Regions from separate parts of the Candidatus Thiodiazotropha sp. AKAK2 genome, predicted to be linked through region 2. Evidence: predicted binding sites of a transcription regulator. Region 2 holds the regulator's gene; each other region holds the start of a gene.
What was found. Region 2 encodes FliA, which starts transcription of late flagellar genes. Its sites were predicted from a motif close to GCTAAAGTTNNNNNNNNNNCNGCCGATA; they were not measured.
Positions count from the first base shown of each region.

Region 1: a site for FliA is predicted at 2,844-2,871, ahead of AC4IE8_RS18330 (chemotaxis protein CheV). Genes of this name have one in related genera too.
Region 3: a site for FliA is predicted at 1,898-1,925, ahead of AC4IE8_RS03005 (putative motility protein). Genes of this name have one in related genera too.
Region 4: a site for FliA is predicted at 2,808-2,835, ahead of AC4IE8_RS20705 (methyl-accepting chemotaxis protein). Genes of this name have one in related genera too.

Region 1 is NZ_JBSYOP010000036.1:51,316-55,869, forward strand. Features, by position in the region: gene flgC (flagellar basal body rod protein FlgC) at 1-353, opposite strand, end outside; gene flgB (flagellar basal body rod protein FlgB) at 356-745, opposite strand; gene AC4IE8_RS18325 (CheR family methyltransferase) at 1,005-1,838, opposite strand; gene AC4IE8_RS18330 (chemotaxis protein CheV) at 1,876-2,793, opposite strand; gene flgA (flagellar basal body P-ring formation chaperone FlgA) at 2,942-3,655, shown strand; gene flgM (flagellar biosynthesis anti-sigma factor FlgM) at 3,759-4,073, shown strand; gene AC4IE8_RS18345 (flagella synthesis protein FlgN) at 4,092-4,554, shown strand, end outside.
Region 2 is NZ_JBSYOP010000038.1:262,531-267,084, reverse strand. Features, by position in the region: gene AC4IE8_RS21265 (DsrE family protein) at 1-416, shown strand, start outside; gene flhF (flagellar biosynthesis GTPase FlhF) at 924-2,210, shown strand; gene AC4IE8_RS21255 (MinD/ParA family ATP-binding protein) at 2,197-3,075, shown strand; gene AC4IE8_RS21250 (RNA polymerase sigma factor FliA) at 3,080-3,826, shown strand; gene cheY (chemotaxis response regulator CheY) at 3,903-4,274, shown strand; gene AC4IE8_RS21240 (protein phosphatase CheZ) at 4,301-4,554, shown strand, end outside.
Region 3 is NZ_JBSYOP010000010.1:36,220-40,773, forward strand. Features, by position in the region: gene rsgA (ribosome small subunit-dependent GTPase A) at 1-515, shown strand, start outside; gene msrA (peptide-methionine (S)-S-oxide reductase MsrA) at 717-1,727, shown strand; gene AC4IE8_RS03005 (putative motility protein) at 1,967-2,164, shown strand; gene AC4IE8_RS03010 (putative bifunctional diguanylate cyclase/phosphodiesterase) at 2,324-4,554, opposite strand, start outside.
Region 4 is NZ_JBSYOP010000038.1:129,957-134,510, reverse strand. Features, by position in the region: gene AC4IE8_RS20715 (SulP family inorganic anion transporter) at 1-580, opposite strand, end outside; gene AC4IE8_RS20710 (RCC1 domain-containing protein) at 1,155-2,576, shown strand; gene AC4IE8_RS20705 (methyl-accepting chemotaxis protein) at 2,893-4,521, shown strand.

The DNA.
Region 1 (4,554 bases), on a different contig from region 2:
TTGCTCTGATAAGAACGGGAGGCTGAGAGCATGTTGGCCATCTCTTCAACCATATTGACGTTGGAACGGAAGATATAACCCTCTTCGTTGGCCAGCGGATGATCCGGTGCATGCTCCTGAATCAACGGTGCATCACTCTCCACCACACCGGCCATGCGGACACCATGGGCAACCGCATCCGGATTGAACTGATCGAGCATGGTCTGAAACACCGGCTGTCTGGCACGATAGGTCTCATCGAGACTGCTGCTTACCGCATCCGCATTGGCCATGTTGCTGGCCACCAGATTCATGCGCAGTGTCTGGGCGCCCATGCCGGTTGCTGCCGTATCAAATATCTTGAAGATGGACATGACTATTCACCCTTCAGCGCTTTACGAAGACCACTGATCTTGCTGTTGACGAAATTGAGACTGGTCTGATATTCGATGGCATTGGTACCGAAGGCCGCATGCTCACGCTCACTATTCACCGTATTGCCATCCAGTGAAGGCTGACTCGGCACCCGGTAGAGCAGCTGTGCCGGTGGCACGGTTCCTGACTCTGCCTGGATATGGCCGCTGCTGGTGGTGGCCATTCGCATGCCGTCGCCCATCTGCTGTTGCAGCATCGCTTTGAAGTCGATATCCCTCGCCTTGTAACCCGGGGTGTCGGCATTGGCCAGATTGGCGGATAGGATCTCCGCTCTCTGGGAGCGCAGAACCAGGGCCCGCTCATGTATGCCGAAGAGGTTGTCGAAGTCCATCAGATGCTCCACTGGATAAAATGACTCACTGAGCAAGTAGCAGGGAGCATGCCAATTGCTTTAACTGGCTGAAACAGTGGGTGATTGCTGGGTTGAACGAGCGCGCGTACAGCCTACCGACCTGTGCGACGGCAAGCGACTGCCGCAAAACGGCAAGCTTTGCCGTTGGATTGAGGAACCGGATAGGATGAAAACAGCGGACTAGCGTTTGGCAGGAGAGCGTTTGCGAGAGACGCCGATAGACATCGGCCTGTTGAGCCTAGTCTTTCAGTCGGTAGGAGATGCCGCCATGCCCAACTTTCATCTCGAACCGATTGGTCAGCTGATTGATCGATTCGGTGGAACCAAGAAACAGATAGCCGCCGGGGTTGAGGATATCCGCCATCCGTTCAACGATGTCTTTTTTCAGTTCGTTTGAAAAATAGATCAATACATTACGGCAGAAGATCACATCAAAGCGCCCCATGGGGTGGAAGCTGTCGGCCAGATTCATCGGCTTGAAATTGACCCGCCGTTTGATCTCTGGCTTCACTTCCAGGCAATCCCCTTTCGGATTGAAAAAGCGCTGCCGCTGTTCCTGGGTCAACCCCCGTTCAACCGCCAGGCCGCAATAGACCCCCGCCCGGGCTTCATCGAGGATCTTGCTGGAGATGTCGGTGGCTTGAATCTGAACCTGACGGCCCCGTCCTTTCGCCGCCTGGTACTCATCCGCAATCATACTGATGTTGTAGGGTTCCTGGCCGCTGGAACAGGCGGCGGACCAGATTCGGATGGAACCACTCATCTGTTGATTCAGATCCGGTAGGATGGTCTCCTTTAGCAGGATATAGTGGCCGATATCTCGAAACCAGAAGGTCTCATTGGTGGTCATGGCGTCGATGACCTTTACCTTCAGGCGTGAGTGAATGGGTGATTTGATCTGCTTCAGCAGTTCACCAAGGGTGGCAATGCCCGCCTCTTTCATCACACTGTTCAAACGACTCGAGACCAGATACTCCTTGCCGTTTCCCAGCAGAATACCGCAGGCCTGCTGGAGAAAATCCTTAAAAGCATCATAGTCAGCAGACGAAATGGCCGCGTGTCGATTGTACATAGTAGAAATTGTTATTTTATGCCTAGGTGTTTAATTTTTATGAAATTTCTTTCATTCGTTTGGTTACGGTACCAACCAACTCATCGGGCATGAACTTGGCAAGGAACTGATTTGCTCCAACCTTTTTCACCATACTCTCATTAAACACACCACTCAGTGAAGAGTGAAGGATCACATACAGATCGGAAAGCTTGGGATTATCACGAATGGCGCTCACCAGGGAGTATCCATCCATCTTCGGCATTTCGATATCCGAGATAACCATCGCCAGCCAATCACTCACCTTACCCTCTTCAGACCAGGCTTCAAGGTGCGTCAGAGCATCTTTGCCATCTTTCGCCAGAATGGTTTCAAGGCCAATCTCTTCGAGCACCTTTTTGATCTGATTGCGGGCCACCATGGAGTCGTCCACCACCAACACTTTGTAGGCCTCCAGGTCAGCCCCTTCGGTATCGATCGGTTTGGTGATCTCTTCATCGATACCCAGCACTTCACTCAATACCTTCTCAACATCGATGATCTCAACCAGGGTCCCCTCGATCTCGGTAACCGCTGTCATATAGCTGTTGCGGCCCACCCCTTGCGGGGGCGGCAGAATGTCTTCCCAGTGGGTGTTGACGATACGCTCCACACTGCCCACCAGAAATGCCAGCAGACGGCGATTGTATTCCGTAATGATGATGAAATAGTCCGTGGCATTGCCCATTTTGGGTCCGCCGATGGCATGACAGAGATCCATCACCGGGATGTTATTTCCCCTCAGCGAGGCCACACCACGGATATTCTCATGGGCTCTTGGCAATGCGGTCAGGGGAGGACACTGCACAACCTCCTTCACTTTGAACACATTAATGCCAAAAACCTGACGCCCCGCAAGACGAAACAGCAAGAGTTCAAGACGGTTTTGTCCGGCCAGTTTTGTCCTTTGGTCAACACTGTCTAACATTGACGCCATGGTTTGCCACCTTCAAATATGCAGTTTTCGCTGAAGTACAGTAATAAGTATGGCGGCTTGTCAGCGTTGACCTTTAGGCCAGGTTCAATGATCGTTCTTTTCGGCACATTGTTTGCATAATTACAATGGAAGCGCATGGAGAAACCGAATGATCAACCCTTTCACACTTGGCTCTACACTGCTGCTCGGACTGCTACTATCCGGCAGCTTATCGGGCCAGCCACTGGAAAGCGAACACCACGCCCACCAGGCGATCGCGAAGGCTGCCAAAGCGTACCTGGAGACAACACTGGTCCAGGATACGGCAGGGGCGAGTGTAAAAATCACCCCATTGGACCACCGCCTCAAGCTGGCCCGCTGCGAAGCGCCGCTGGAAGCGTTCAGTCCACCAGGCGGGGTCAAACTGGGCCGCACAACCGTGGGGGTCCGCTGTCAGACACCCAGTCCCTGGTCAATCTATATCTCTGCCAATGTCTCCATTGAGGCACCGGTGGTCGTTGCGGTTCGCGACCTGCCCCGGGGACAGGCGATCACCACCAAGGACCTGAAAATCAAAGTCTCTGATACCAGTCACCTGCTGCGAGGCTATTTCGAGACCGTCGAAGAAGTTACCGGTCAGACTTCGAAGCGCACCATTCGCCGGGGCCAGGTGGTCACACCATCCATGCTGGTGGTGAGAAAAACGGTCAAACGTGGCGATCCGGTTACCATTGTGGCCGGTGCCGGTGGCATCCAGGTACGGATGCAGGGGAAAGCCATGAAACAGGGTAATCCTGGTGATCTGATAACCGTTATGAACACCAAATCGAAAAAGCAGGTAGAGGCCAGAGTGGTATCAAAGGGTTTGGTGATGGTCGACTGAGGTATACAATCCAAACAATCAGGTGAAAAAAAACTGAAATCATGATTGGAATATTCCCTGCCCGTGGCAGAATAGTCCAGATCCGGGAAACTGAGGTATCGCGATGCCCATTCAAATCAACAGTCTTTCAAGTCGTAGCCTGAAAGGTACGGGTAAAAGCGGCAAAGCAAAAGGCAGCGGCAAGGCCCAAGGTGGCAAAGCGGCAACCGCCGCTTCAACCACAGGTGGAGGTGACAGCCTGAATATCACGGGGGATGCAGGCAAACTTCAGGAGCTCGAAGGACGCATTGCCAATATGCCGATCGTCGATGCGCAGAAAGTTGAAGCCGTGCAGCAGGCACTGGCCAATGGCAGCTTTACCATCGATCCCCAGACCTGCGCCGACAAAATGTTGGCGATGGAACTTTCACTGCACTAAGGCCTACTCACACTCATCATGATCAATCCACAACAGCAGATGAGCTTCGTCAGAATCGTACAGATAGAAGCCGAACTTTCACAGCAGCTACTCAACCTGCTGCGCCAGGAGTTTGAACTGCTGAAATCCTCACCATCGAAAAAGCTGGAAGAGCTGCTGGGACAAAAGCAACAGCAACTGCAGCAGATTGAACAGAGCGTGTTACAGCACAACCAGCTGCTCGGCTCCCTGGGTTTCACCCCGGACCGTAAAGGAACAGAGGCGTTTATTCAGCAATGTCCTGACAATGCAGCGCTGCAGGAGCAGTGGAATCAACTCACATCCCGGCTTGAGGCGTGCCAGAAGCAGAATGAGATCAATGGCGGAGCCGTTCAGCTCAACCAGCATCAGGTTGCCCACGCCCTGGATGTTCTGAGGGGATTTGCAAACAGCGACAAGACCTATGGGCCAGAGGGGGAATCCAGGCCTACCAGCAGTTCCA
Region 2 (4,554 bases):
ACTCAGCTGCACTCAATGGGGTGAAATCGACCAAAAGTGTGTTTCTCATCGACTTTACCAACCCACGTAAGACGGCGTTCTATCTCGATATCATCCGAGGCACCCATGAAGGCCTTGTAAAACAGGGCGTTACACCGAATATGGTACTGGTGTTCATCGGTGAGACCGTGCGCTATCTCTCCACCAAGCCTGACGACACCCTGGAGATGGAGTTCGGCGAAGACCTCAAATCCATTGCCGAAACCGCCAAAATCCTTAAACAGAAGGGGGTGCGCATGGAAGTGTGCGCCATTGCGAACCGTGTCTTCAAGGTTGAGAATGAGACTGTCTTACCTCAGATGGAGGTGGTGGGAGACGGATTTATCTCCCTCATCGGCTGGCAGACACAAGGTCACAAACTGGTGCCGATCTTCTGATTGGCCGCCTTACCGGATTTTTCATCCGCCTGTTGCCGGCCAGTTCCACTCTGGTCGGGATGGCAGGCGCTCGTCGTTGTTCGAATCATCAATCTCTTTGTGATTGGTATCCGCATCGAAACCCGCTTGTTCCACGTCCATTTCTGTTGAGTACCGGCTCTAATTACAGACTCCTTGTTCGACTGAATTCTCTCTGCCGAAACCTTGGCGCTGCCCTCTGTAAGGAGTCAATACCCTGGCGTGCCGGGGCCTTGACTGATCCGCTGGCAAATCAGGTCATTTCTTCCAAGTTATTGTAAAATGGATAATATTCCTGATCCCAAAACCCCATGTCACGATTGGAATGGTTGTTGCATATGATCATTAGGAGCCGTGTGTGGGGAGAGTTTGACGGGTTACTGCCGGCTCAATTTTAGCTAACCCGGAACTAATTGCTGCGATGTTTTTTAGCTAAGCAGATTAACAGGCACAAGCCCGAAGTCGGGTGACTGCCGGGGATTACGGATTATGAAAATAAGACGTTTTTTCGCCTCTGACATGAGACAGGCCTTACGTCAGGTTCGAGAAGCTTTGGGCGCTGATGCAGTGATCCTCTCAAACAAGGGTGTGGAAGGGGGTGTCGAGCTGGTGGCTGCGGTGGATTACGATGAATCCGCCTTCAACAGTACCCAGCCAACCGCTATCGAGACCGAAGAATCCACCACCCAATCCCAGCCTGCTGTAAGCAGAAACTTTGCAACCGCCGCCTATACGGATATCGAAGAGAAAATCAAACCTGAGACTGATCGCGCCAAGCCAAAGGCTGACTACGATCCGGAGCCTCCCCTGGAGAGACCTCGGGTTGAGTGGAGTCAGGACCCGGTGTTACGGGAGATGCGTCAGGAGATGCAGGCGCTGCGGCGAATGATGGAGAACGAGCTTTCCGAGTTGACCTGGCGTGATCTCGGCCATCGTCGTCCCCAGACTCAGGAGTTGATCCGACAGTTGATGGGCCTGGGGCTGGATGCGGCCCATTGTCGTGAACTGGCCTATCGGGCCGAAGATGCCGAATCCCCTGAACAAGCCTGGCTTCAGGCACTGAATCACCTGCGCCGTGAGTTGTCGGTGGAGAGCAATGACCTGCTGAATGCCGGTGGGGTATTGGCCCTGGTCGGACCCACCGGTGTGGGCAAAACCACCACCATCGCCAAGTTGGCCGCCAAATTCTGTCTGCGTCACGGTAATCGTCACCTCGCCCTGATTTCTGCCGACAGCTATCGAATCGGCGCCCAGGAGCAACTACAGAATTATGGCCAGATTCTCGATGTGCCGGTTCGCAGTGCCTCGACAGCTGAAGAGCTGAGCAGTGCACTGCACGCTTTCTCCGAAAAACGGCTGGTGCTGATCGATACCGCCGGCATGGGGCAACGGGATCTGAAACTGACTGAGCGACTCGGCCTGCTGAAGCAGGGCAATCATCCGGTCAAGGCACTGCTTACACTTTCGGCAACCACCCAACGCAGTGCATTGAGTCACGCGATACGCTCATTCGGCGCTATCTCCCCGATTGGCGCGATTCTGACCAAAATGGATGAAGCCGCTTCACTGGGTGGCGTAGTCTCCGCACTACTGGAGTCCCGGTTGCCTTTGGCATTCACCACGGATGGTCAGCGGGTTCCTGAAGATATTCAGGTTGCCCGGGCGGAGATTTTAATTCGGCAGGCTGTTGAAATGACGCAACAGACAGAGCATCAACCCGATGAGGAGTATCTGGCTATGGCCTTCGGAGGAACGAGTGAACATGCAAATGTCTGAACAGATCGAAGACCAGGCTACCGGACTGCGCAGAATGGTGAATCCAGAACCCGTCAGAGTGATCGCCGTCACCGGAGGTAAAGGTGGGGTAGGCAAGACCAATATCTCCGCCAATCTCGGTGTGGCCTTGCAAGAACTCGGGCGAAGGGTCATGCTACTGGATGCGGATATGGGGCTCGCCAATCTGGATGTGGTACTCGGATTACATGCTGAACACAATCTCTCCCACGTGATGCGGGGGGAGTCTTCACTGGAAGATATCATTGTTACCGGACCGAAAGGCATGAAAGTCGTGCCCGGGGCGTCCGGTATGCAGCATATGGCTGAAATGTCGCGTGCTGAAAACGCCGGTTTGATCCATGCGTTCAGCGAGGTGGCCAACGATGTGGATGTGCTGCTGATCGATACGGCAGCCGGCATCTCCGATCTGGTGATCAGCTTCAGCCGGGCCGCTCAGGAGCAGATTGTGGTGGTGTGTGACGAACCGGCCTCGATCACCGATGCCTATGCGATTATCAAGTTGTTAAATCGTGAGCATGGCATCAGTCGATTTCGTATACTGGCGAATATGGTGAAGAGCGTCCAGGAGGGCAGGGACCTATACAATAAGATGTGTCGGGTCACCGATCAGTACCTTGATGTTATGCTCAGCTACATGGGGAGTATTCCTTTTGATGAGCAGCTCAGAAAGGCGGTAAAGAGCCAAAAACCGGTTGTCGAGGCTTTTCCTCGCTCCAGAGTAGCGCAGGCGTTCAAGAATTTAGCTAAAAAGGCCGATAACTGGCCTGTACCAACCGGAGTCAGTGGGGATCTGCAGTTTTTTGTCGAACGCCTGATCCAATTTTCAAGCCAATATGGGGAGTAAGACGGTGAACGGTTTAGCGACATACACCGCCGTGCAAAAACAGCAGAGCTACAATGATCTGGTTGATCAGCATGCAGGACTGGTAAAGAGGATTGCCTATCATCTGATGAATCGGCTGCCACCCAATGTTCAGTCTGATGACCTGATCCAGGCCGGTATGTTGGGCCTGCTTGAGGCGAGTAAGAATTATGATCCCACTCAGGGCGCCAGCTTCGAAACCTATGCGGGTATCCGCATTCGTGGCGCCATGCTGGATGAGATCAGACGCAGCGACTGGACACCTCGATCCGTGCATCGCAAGGCACGCATGGTGGCGGAAGCGATGCGTGAGATCGAAAACCACGAAGGCCGGGATGCCCGGGATGTTGAAGTGGCGAAGGCGCTGGATATGAGTCTGGAGGATTATCACCAGATTCTCCAGGATTCGACCGGCTGCCGGATCTTCAGTTTGGATGAACTGACCGCTGTCAGTGACGGTTTTCCGGCTACCCGGGAAGGCCCGATGGACAGTCCGTTCGATGGCCTGCAGAAGGATGCGTTCAAGAAGGCGCTGGCAGAGGCGATTGCAAGCCTGCCGGAGCGGGAGCGATTGGTAATCGCGATGTATTACGATGATGAAATGAATCTTCGTGAAATCGGCCATGTGCTGGGTGTCAGTGAATCCAGAGTCTGTCAGATACACAGTCAGGCAACTCTGCGTCTGCGTTCACGTTTGACGGACTGGCTTTCATTGGTACGTGACGAAGAGTAGTAATTGGTTGGCCTGTGTGTGCCGAGACTGGAAACCACCGGTGATATGCAGGAGGGAGTGAGCATTGGATAAAAACATGAAGATCCTGATTGTGGACGATTTCTCCACCATGAGGCGTATTATCAAAAATTTGCTACGCGATCTGGGTTTCAACAATACCCAGGAGGCAGATGACGGTCTGACGGCGCTGCCGATGCTGCAGAGCGGTAATTTCGATTTTCTGGTCTCCGACTGGAATATGCCCGGGATGACCGGCATCGATCTGTTGAAAGCCGTGCGGGCAGACGAAAAACTTGCCGGTCTGCCGGTTTTGATGGTGACCGCCGAATCAAAACGTGAGCAGATCATCGAAGCGGCTCAAGCCGGCGTCAATGGTTACGTCGTCAAACCCTTCACCGCTACGACCCTTGAAGAGAAGATCAACAAGATCTTTGAACGTGTGGGTTGAGCTTCTATCGCCTGGAGTTTATCAATATGGGGCACAATCAGGATAACCAGCAGCGGTTAGAGACGGCAAGAGCATTGGTAGCCAGCCTGGAATCGGGCGATCAAGAAGAGTCTGAAAGACTGATTGCTTCTTTAACATCCCCCGCAAGTAACGATCAGTTATTCCTCGAAGTCGGTCGCTTGACCCGTGAACTGCATGATGCAATCAACGGCTTTTTACTCGATGCAAAAATCAGTGACATGACAACGGTGGAAATACCGGATGCCAAGGAGCGACTGAC
Region 3 (4,554 bases), on a different contig from region 2:
TGAATCTCTGGTGCACGACCGGTAGAACCGTTGCCCTGCTGGGATCCTCCGGGGTGGGAAAATCGACTCTGGTGAATACACTCCTGGGTGACAACCATCAGGCCACACAGGGGATCCGGCTGGATGACAGCAAGGGACGCCACACCACCACCGGCCGATCGCTGCACTTTATCCCTTCCGGAGGCATCCTGATCGATACCCCGGGGATGAGGGAGTTACAGCTGTATGATTGCGAGCAGGGTATCGAGGAGAGCTTCTCCGATATCACCAGCCTTGCACAGCAATGCCGCTTCAGCGATTGCGCTCACCAGGGTGAGCCAGGTTGTGCTGTTGTGTCAGCCATTGAACAGGGGGAGCTGGATCAACGACGTCTGGTCAACTACCAGAAGCTGATGCGGGAACAGCAGCAGAACAGTGCAACCATCGCACAGAAGCGGGCCAGGGATCGTGCACTCGGACGCTTCTACCGCAGCACATTAAAGGCCTCACAAAAGCTGAAGAAGGGGGCCGATTGATCCGTTTGTCTTCTTAACCCTGAATCGATTGCCCCGGGGCAGAGACTCTCTGCCCCGAGGCATTTGATCAACTGTTGAGCCCGTAAATGCCAGCAGCAAAGCTGGTGATATTTTCGTGATCTTTACGTGAGGATTCACGCATGTTCAATCACTTAAACTGTAGATAGTTCCACTCAAGCAACATTCGTTACAGGCCGAGTTATGAAAAACCGTTCCAATACGCTTCTGATCCTGGCACTGCTGGTTTTGGCTCCCTTTCAAGTCACCCAGGCCAACAGCCAGCAAGATCATCTCGAGAGTATCGTTCTGGGAATGGGCTGCTTCTGGGGTGCGGAGAAGAGAATGTCGGCTCTGCCGGGGGTTGTCGATGTGGAGAGTGGTTATGCGAATGGTGAAATCGAGGCAAGCTACCGCAAAATACTCAGTCACGAATCCCTGCGTAAGCTGGGGCTGACCGATAAGCGCAACCATACCGAGGTGGTAAAAATCACTTTTGATACCAACAGAACCAGTCTGGAAGCGGTATTGATCGGTTTTTGGCAAAACCATGATCCGACCCAGGGTGACCGACAGGGGAACGATGTGGGTTCTAACTATCGTAGTGCGATCTATACCCACAACGATGAACAGACCACCACGGCGGTTAAAACCCGCGATATCTACCAACAGGCCCTGCTGGCAAAGAAGTTTGGCAGGATAACCACTGAGATCGCCCCGCTCACCAGCTATACTGCGGCAGAAACCTACCACCAGGATTACCTTGTCAAGAATCCTAATGGTTATTGTGGCCTGGGTGGTACAGGTGTCATCTATCCGGACAGTCAGGACAGCCATCTGCAACGACCATCAACGACCGCCACGCTGGATGGTGCAAAACTTGATCCACAACAACAGCTGGTGGTTTTCGAAGCGGAAGAGTGCATCTACTGCCAACAGTTCAAGGCTGACATTCTTGACCACTGGCAGGCCGAGGTGGAAATTGCCAGCACCCTGTCGAGACAACCACCTGCTGGCTGGAAAATGCAGAAGAGTCTGATCGCCACCCCCACCATTGTGCTGTTTGAGCAGGGCAATGAGGTCTCCCGGTTTATCGGCTACAACGGCAACATGAACGAGTTCTGGCAATGGTTTGACAGCCAACGCATGCGACCGGAAGCTTCAAATATCGTCAGTTCGATGGAGGCTGGGAGCGCTCAAAACTCACTCTTTTAATTCCCCCTTGAGGGTCAGTAGGGGGGCTTTCAACAATGCTCTACAAGTTCCCAGCCGACCGAACAAATCAAATATTATAACCATATTTATCTATCAGTTACAGAAACCTCACCACCCTGAAGCCAGTCGGAATGTTAGTGGATTCGCTTAACTCACCAGTCGTTGATCAGACTAAAGATTTGGCCATAAAGGCCGCTACAGGAAAGTGAATCCCAACTGTGAATTTCAGGAGTTGAGTTATGGACATTGCCGGTGTCAGCACTTCCGCAGTCAGCATGGTTGCTAATGCAGGAACAGAGACTAGTGTGGCCATGCAGAAAAAAGTCATGGAGATGCAGGAACAGATTGCCGTGCAGATGGTTCAGTCTGTGGAGCAGAGTGCACCGAAAGCCAACCCATCTTCCTCCCTTGGAAATAACATCGATGTAAAAGTCTAGCTACGCAGCAGTATCGTCGAAAGCTGGACCCACAGAATCAGCTCCTCAGATGTACCAGGAGCTGATTTTTTTGTGCAGAATAAAATCCAGGCTCTTTTATATGCCGCGATGGACACCAAACACCGTAACAAATCGTTAACAGCATGATTGGCAAATCAGTTACGACTGTAAGGTGGTCAGTCTAGCCTGTTGGCCGTTGTTCTCTGCGAATTCGATAAACTGTTTACCGTTCATTGGCTTGGAGAACAGAAAACCCTGACCTTCATCACAACCTTCCTTGCGAAGAAAATCCTGTTGATCGGAATACTCGATCCCTTCGGCAATTACGACCTTGCTGAGGGTACGACCCAGAGCAATAATGGTTCTCGAGATCTCCGCACTCTGTTCATCCTGGCAAATCGTGGTGACAAAACTACGATCAATTTTCAATTTATCAACCGGCAGGGTGGCCAGTTGAGCCAACGATGAATAGCCGGTACCGAAATCATCAATCGCGATATTGACCCCCATGCTTTGCAGCTCGACAAGCGAGTTGATCGACTTTTCGCTGTCACGCATCAATATGTTTTCCGTAACCTCAAGCTCCAACAGATCCGTAGGCAGACCGGTTTTCAGCAGAATACGCTTCACGGTTTCCAGAAAGTCATCACTTTGCAATTGAATGCCTGAAAGGTTGACGGCCATTCTGCCAATATCAAGACCTTGAGACCGCCAATCCTGTGCCGTGTTACAAGCCTGCAACAACACCCACTCACCAATCCCTCTGATCTGCCCCGTCTCTTCCGCTATGGGTATGAATTCTTCCGGAGGTATCTCTCCCAGTTGTGGGTGCCTCCAGCGCACCAGTGCTTCAGCGCCTTTAATCGACCCGGATGAGAGATCGATCTTGGGTTGATACAGAACCGAAAACTGCTGCTTGCTGAGGGCCTGACGAAGGCCAGAATCAATGGTGTAGTGTTGTAACGCCTTTTCACTCAACTCTTCGGTATAAAACTGAAAACCACCTCGATCGATGTTCTTCGCTTTATACATAGCTGCATCAGCATTTTTCAGCAGACTGGCCGCGTCTCCCCCATCGTTTGGATAGACCGAAATACCGATACTGCTACTGATATAGAAATCGTGACCACCGACCACAAAACTTTTTTCGAAACTGCTTTTGATCTTACCCGCCATCAGCGCCGCATGATGAGAATGGTGAACATTCTCCACCAATACGGCGAACTCATCACCACCCAGTCTCGCCAGCGTGTCATCCTCCCTGACAACCATTTTCAATCGCTCCGCAATCATTTTCAATACATGATCACCTGCCGGATGACCAAAACTGTCATTGATATTTTTAAACCGGTCCAGGTCCAAAAAAAGAATACATAATTTCAGGCCGGTATGTTTGGATTGGGAGATTGCATGACTGATTCTGTCATTGAACAGTATACGGTTGGGCAGTTTGGTCAGCCTGTCGTAGTAGGCCAGCTTCTTTATTTTGTTTTCCGCTTTGACCCGCTCTGTGATATCGATATGCACACCGGTCAGGCGAATCAACTTACCTTGCTCATCAAGCGTCGGTGTCGCTCTTGCCAGAATACCCCGGTAACCGCCACTTTTATTGAGTAAACGGAATTCCGCTTCCCAATGTCCTCTGGGGTGAGTCAGATAGGTATCAAACTTTTCCAAAATCACATTTCGGTCATCGGGATGCAGCAGTTTTTTCCAGGTATCCAGTTCACTCTTTAATTCGTGATCCTTATAACCCAACTGTGCCTTCCAACGCGGAGAGAGATAGAGATCATCTTTCTGCAGATCCAACTCCCAGTAACCATCCAGAGAGGTCTCCAGAACATTGTCAAACTGCTGTTCAGCATTCTTTAAGGCATGCTCCATACTTTCCAAATGCTGAGTTCCATTCAACAACTCCTTCTGTAGAAACTGGTGTTCAAACGACAGATGGATACTTTCAATGTACTGGGTATAAAAGCGTCTTGCGACAAACAGCATGCCGATGGCAAACAACAGCAGCAGTACAGCAAGTACCGAGGTGAAGATTTCCCCACTGGAAACCAGATCCAGCTCCAGGGGAAGCAGCAAGGGAATAAGAAACACCACATAGACTTCAAGCACTGCGGCATAAGCCGTAATACTGAAGGCTGCCAAACCGGTCAGCAGCATCACCAGCATCACTTGGTGAGAAGTTGCCCAGTTCGGATCATAGGCGAGACTCAGCAAGCCCCAGATCAGACCGCTGAAAAATGTAAGAATAAGATGCCTACGCAGCCAGATACTGAGAATTGCCTGAGCTTTGTTAATCCGTTTGAAACGGTGAAGCAGATAGAGCCTGGCAAGGTTCACTCCAACCAGTGACACACCCCAGAACATCAGCCAGGGAGTTT
Region 4 (4,554 bases), 130 kb from region 2:
TCGGAGCGTGGGTCCCCTCGGCGGCGGCAAGCAGGGTGTTCCAGACAGTCTCATAGTGGTGCTCCGCCCGTTCCGCAAAGACGCCGAAGACCTTGCCCAGTTGTGAGGTGGCGATAATCAGTGCGCCGGCATTGGTAAAACCGACCACCACAGGATGGGAGAGAAAGTCCACCAGCACACCGAGTTTGAACAGACCGAGAAACATCTGGAAGATGCCAACCATCAGTGCCAGCAGCATGGCGTAGGCTAAATAGGTGTCGGGTGAAGTGGCCAGGGGTTCCAGTGCGGCGGCGGTCATCAGCGAGACCACGGCGACCGGGCCGGTGGCGAGTTGTCTCGACGAACCGAACAGGGCGGCGATCATCGGCGGCAGGAAGGAGGCGTAGAGACCGTAATAGACCGGCAGACCGGCCAGTTGTGCATAGGCCATGGATTGGGGAACCAGCACCAGGGCAACAGTTATGCCCGCGATGAGATCGGCCCGAACCGTCTTTTTGTCCTTGAGTTCGCCGATCCATTGCAAATAAGGGATAAAAGCGTTTTTCCAGCCCGCCATCAAACTTCTAATATGATCCCACATTGTTGCTCACCCACTTTTTAGCTGCCTACACCTACCATCTGACACGATGTGCAGCACCTGGGGCCTGATAAGGGGGGGGCAGGTCGTTTCCTGACGTCCCTAAATTGCCACGCTTTATTGTTTTTTTTGATTTTGCGAAGGCGCGGTCGTACTGCGTCGTAAGCTGTTGTTATACATTTTTTGCCTAGAAAACCCGTTCCTAGAACGGATCAAGGGTAAAGGAATCGCCGTAAAATTGAAAGCGGAATTGGGAATTTACTCCCCATCGAAGCGCTGCTTACTTGAGCAAAATGGTCGGGAATTTCTCAGGCGGGCTCTTTTCTGGAAGTTCTGATCGAACTCATCCACGAGGATTTCTTGAACAGTATCAGGGAGAAAATTAGAACTTTAAGTAACAAGAACCAAAACCTGATGAATCTGACTAATCCTTCTTGCCTTTAATTTGACCAACTTAACAGTCTGCAAAAGTAATAGAACTGTAAAACTCAATAAACAATGTTAAGTTTCCGATAGTTGTGATGGCCGTTGTTTGATGTGCGGTCTTTTTGTGATTAGCCAAACTCAGAGGTATTCAGTGAAAGTCTTCTCTTGGAAAAATGTGGTAAGCGGGATCCTGGTCATTCTGTCGATCTCAATCTTCAGTCAGGCCCATGCAGCCAAGCCGTTGTTGGAAGGTGGGAATGAAGTGGGGTTCGTGGTACGTGCCTCGGACGGTACAGCCTGGGGTTGGGGTGACAATCGCAATGGCGAACTGGGAGACAGCACTGGCGAGATGAGTACATTACCTGTCAAAGCACTGGATATCGCCGATATCGTCGACATTTCCACTGATGACTTCTACTCATGGACAGCTGCAGCACTGTCTGACGGCACGGTCTGGGTCTGGGGTAACGTTCTTGGTCGAATGACACACTACATGCCGTTCCAGATTAGGGGGTTCAGCAATATCGTGGATGTCGCAGCAGGACCCTGGCCGATGGCGGCAGTGGGTGCTGACGGTTCGCTTTGGGAATATGCCTTGAACAGTGTCTTCAACGATGACGAACCAAGGCAGATCAATGGGGTTAATAATGCTGTGTCGGTTGCAGTATCCCTCAACAACCCCTACGTTTTGCGAAATGACGGTACGGTCTGGACCTGGGAGCAGGTGAGTGCCTATGACGAGACCCTGGGATACTCGGTGTTGGTCGATGAACTGACCCAGATCGATGGCCTGACCGATATTGTACAGATCGATGGCGGTTATGATCACGCCCTGGCCCTGCGTGCGGACGGCACCATCTGGGCCTGGGGTAAAAACGCCTATGGCCAACTTGGCAATGGTAGCTTCGAGAACAGTAATAGTGCGACACAGGTAGAGGGTTTAACCGGTGCCTATGACATCTCAGCCGGTTATCGGCAAAGTGCTGCTGTTCTGTCCGATGGCAGTGTCTGGACCTGGGGTCGTTGGAAAAGCAGTATCACCGACTTTGTCTCCTTTCCTGAGCAGGTAGGCGGTTTTACCAATGCGGTTCAGGTCTCCACCGGTAGAGGGTTGGGCGGCCTGGTGATGGACAGGGATGGTGATGTGGTCACCTACAATGTCAACACGGTCACTGCCATACCCAATGAGGATGACAGCGCCTTATTAAGTGTCGGTCCGGTTCTGGAGTCGCAGATCCCAACGGCCTGCAGACCGACCTACTTCATGAATGGCAAGCTGCACCTGCCTTGTGTCCACCTGGGTGGGAGTACCCTTTATGATGTAGAGCTCAGTCTGCAAGCAGAGGGTAATTTGAGGTTCGCCGTGGATGCGGCGACTGAATTCACACCCTCTACCCAGTTACAGCAGCGTAATTGTATGACCACCTTTGCCGATGGAGAGGCTGATATCACTTGTCTGGTGGCGATGGATGTCACTCTGGGTCTGGATAATCTGCTGAATGTGGTTTTAACCCACTCGCTGGATTCCGATACGACCACACTGTTAGATCTTACACAGATCACTTCCTACTGATTGCGAAGAACCCGGCGACCAAGAGTTCGCTCGCCGTCGCCGGGTCAGCATCCCGCTTTAACCTGATCCTCTGGGAATCAACTCTACCGCTCGTCAGGCGGATCCATGCCGGTCTCTCTTGTTGCAAATCGATTCATTGGCATGTTTTGAACATAGCCAGGGCATTGATCTGCAATCTCTATGATTGGCTCTTTTCTTCCGATTTTTTCCATCATTACAGCAAGATGGCGTGCTTAAGATACGGTGCAGCATGCCGTTAGAGAGCCATAGACAGTTTCCTGTCTGAGATCGTTATTTTACTTGGAGGTGGTATGCCATGATCGGCACTGGTCTTTCTATTCGGGCAAAACTGATGGCAGTAACCGGCATCACGTCAGCACTCTTTATATTTGCACTCTACTACACGCTCACCGGTACTGATCAGGTCAGTCAGCACTTCACCAGCTTCATTGAACAAGATCAAAAACGCATTGAACTGTTGCGCACCATGCAGGCTGAGGGCTCCCAGGCCGTTATCGCAGCAGCGAAAAAAGTGATGGTCCCCAGTCTGGTTCCACCAGCAAAAGTTGCGGCCAAAGCTGGAGAACAGTTCGATCAGGCGCTGCATGCCGTCAACGCACTCTATAGGGATGACCCGGCAGGGTATGCCAAGCTCAAAGAGATCTCAGAACTGTGGGCGCAATGCCTGCCGAATGCCCTGGCAGTCATCAAATATATCGACGAGGGCAGGCGTGATGAGGCAAAAGGGCTGTTCACTGCTAAGGTGCAGAAGAGCTGGGGCAATATCCGTAAACGTCTGCAACCTTTGCTTATTGCTGAAACCGAACGTACTGCGATTACCCAGCAAACCGTCAGGACGGAGGTGGCGGATATCTTTATGGCCGGTACCGGTCTTGGGGTGATGGCGCTGTTGATTGGGTTGCTGCTGAATTTTCTGATCAGCCGTAACATCATTTGCAGTATCAACCGGGTTGCTGATGGTCTGGAGTTGATCGGCGCCGGAGATGGAGATCTTACTCAGCGTCTGCCGTTGGCGGGTGGGGTTGAGCTGGAGAGGTTGGCGAGCGGTTTCAATCAGTTTGCCTCGGAAACTCAAAGCCTGGTACGCAAGGTCGCAAACTCCTCCCAACAGATGAACTCTTTTTCAGCGGAGCTGGCTGAAGTCGCGCAAGCTTCCAAAGCCACAGCTGATCAACAGGATGAAGCAATGAGACAGGTGGCAACCGCCATGACGGAGATGACAGCGACCGTGAAAAGTGTCGCAGCGAGTGCAGCGGGCGCCGCGACAGCGGCGGAAAACGCCGATGATCAGGCAAAACATGGCAGTCAGGTAGTCGATCAGACGCTGCAGGCGATCGAAACGCTATCCCAGGGTGTTGAGCAGGCGAGTAACGATATGAAAGCGCTTGAGGAGGAGACCGCCCAGGTTGGTGTTGTGGTGTCTGTCATCAAGGGGATTGCCGAGCAGACCAATCTACTGGCCTTGAATGCGGCCATCGAAGCAGCACGCGCCGGTGAAATGGGCAGAGGCTTCGCTGTGGTTGCCGATGAGGTCCGAACCCTGGCCAGCCGTACCCAATCTTCTACCCGTGAAATCAACGATATTATCGAACGCCTGCAGGAGGGTGCACGCAAAACAGCCGGTATGATGGAGGGGCGTCGTGACGATGCGGTGGAGACACTCAATCAGGCCGCTCAGGCGGGTACGGCACTGGACGAGATTACCCGGGTGGTTGCAGACATCCGGGATATGAACGTTGAGATTGCCAGTGCGGCCGAGGAGCAGGAGGTGGTGTCGCTGGAGATCGAAAGGAATACCGCGAGTGTCGGGGCGTTGTCACTACAGAACAAAAGCTCAACATCACAGACCGAAGCAACGGGTTTGGAGATGCAGACAATCTCCAACCAGATTTCACAGCTGGTGGGACGTTTTAAGATCGATTGATCCGGGACTCATTCAATACACCCCGTTACGACT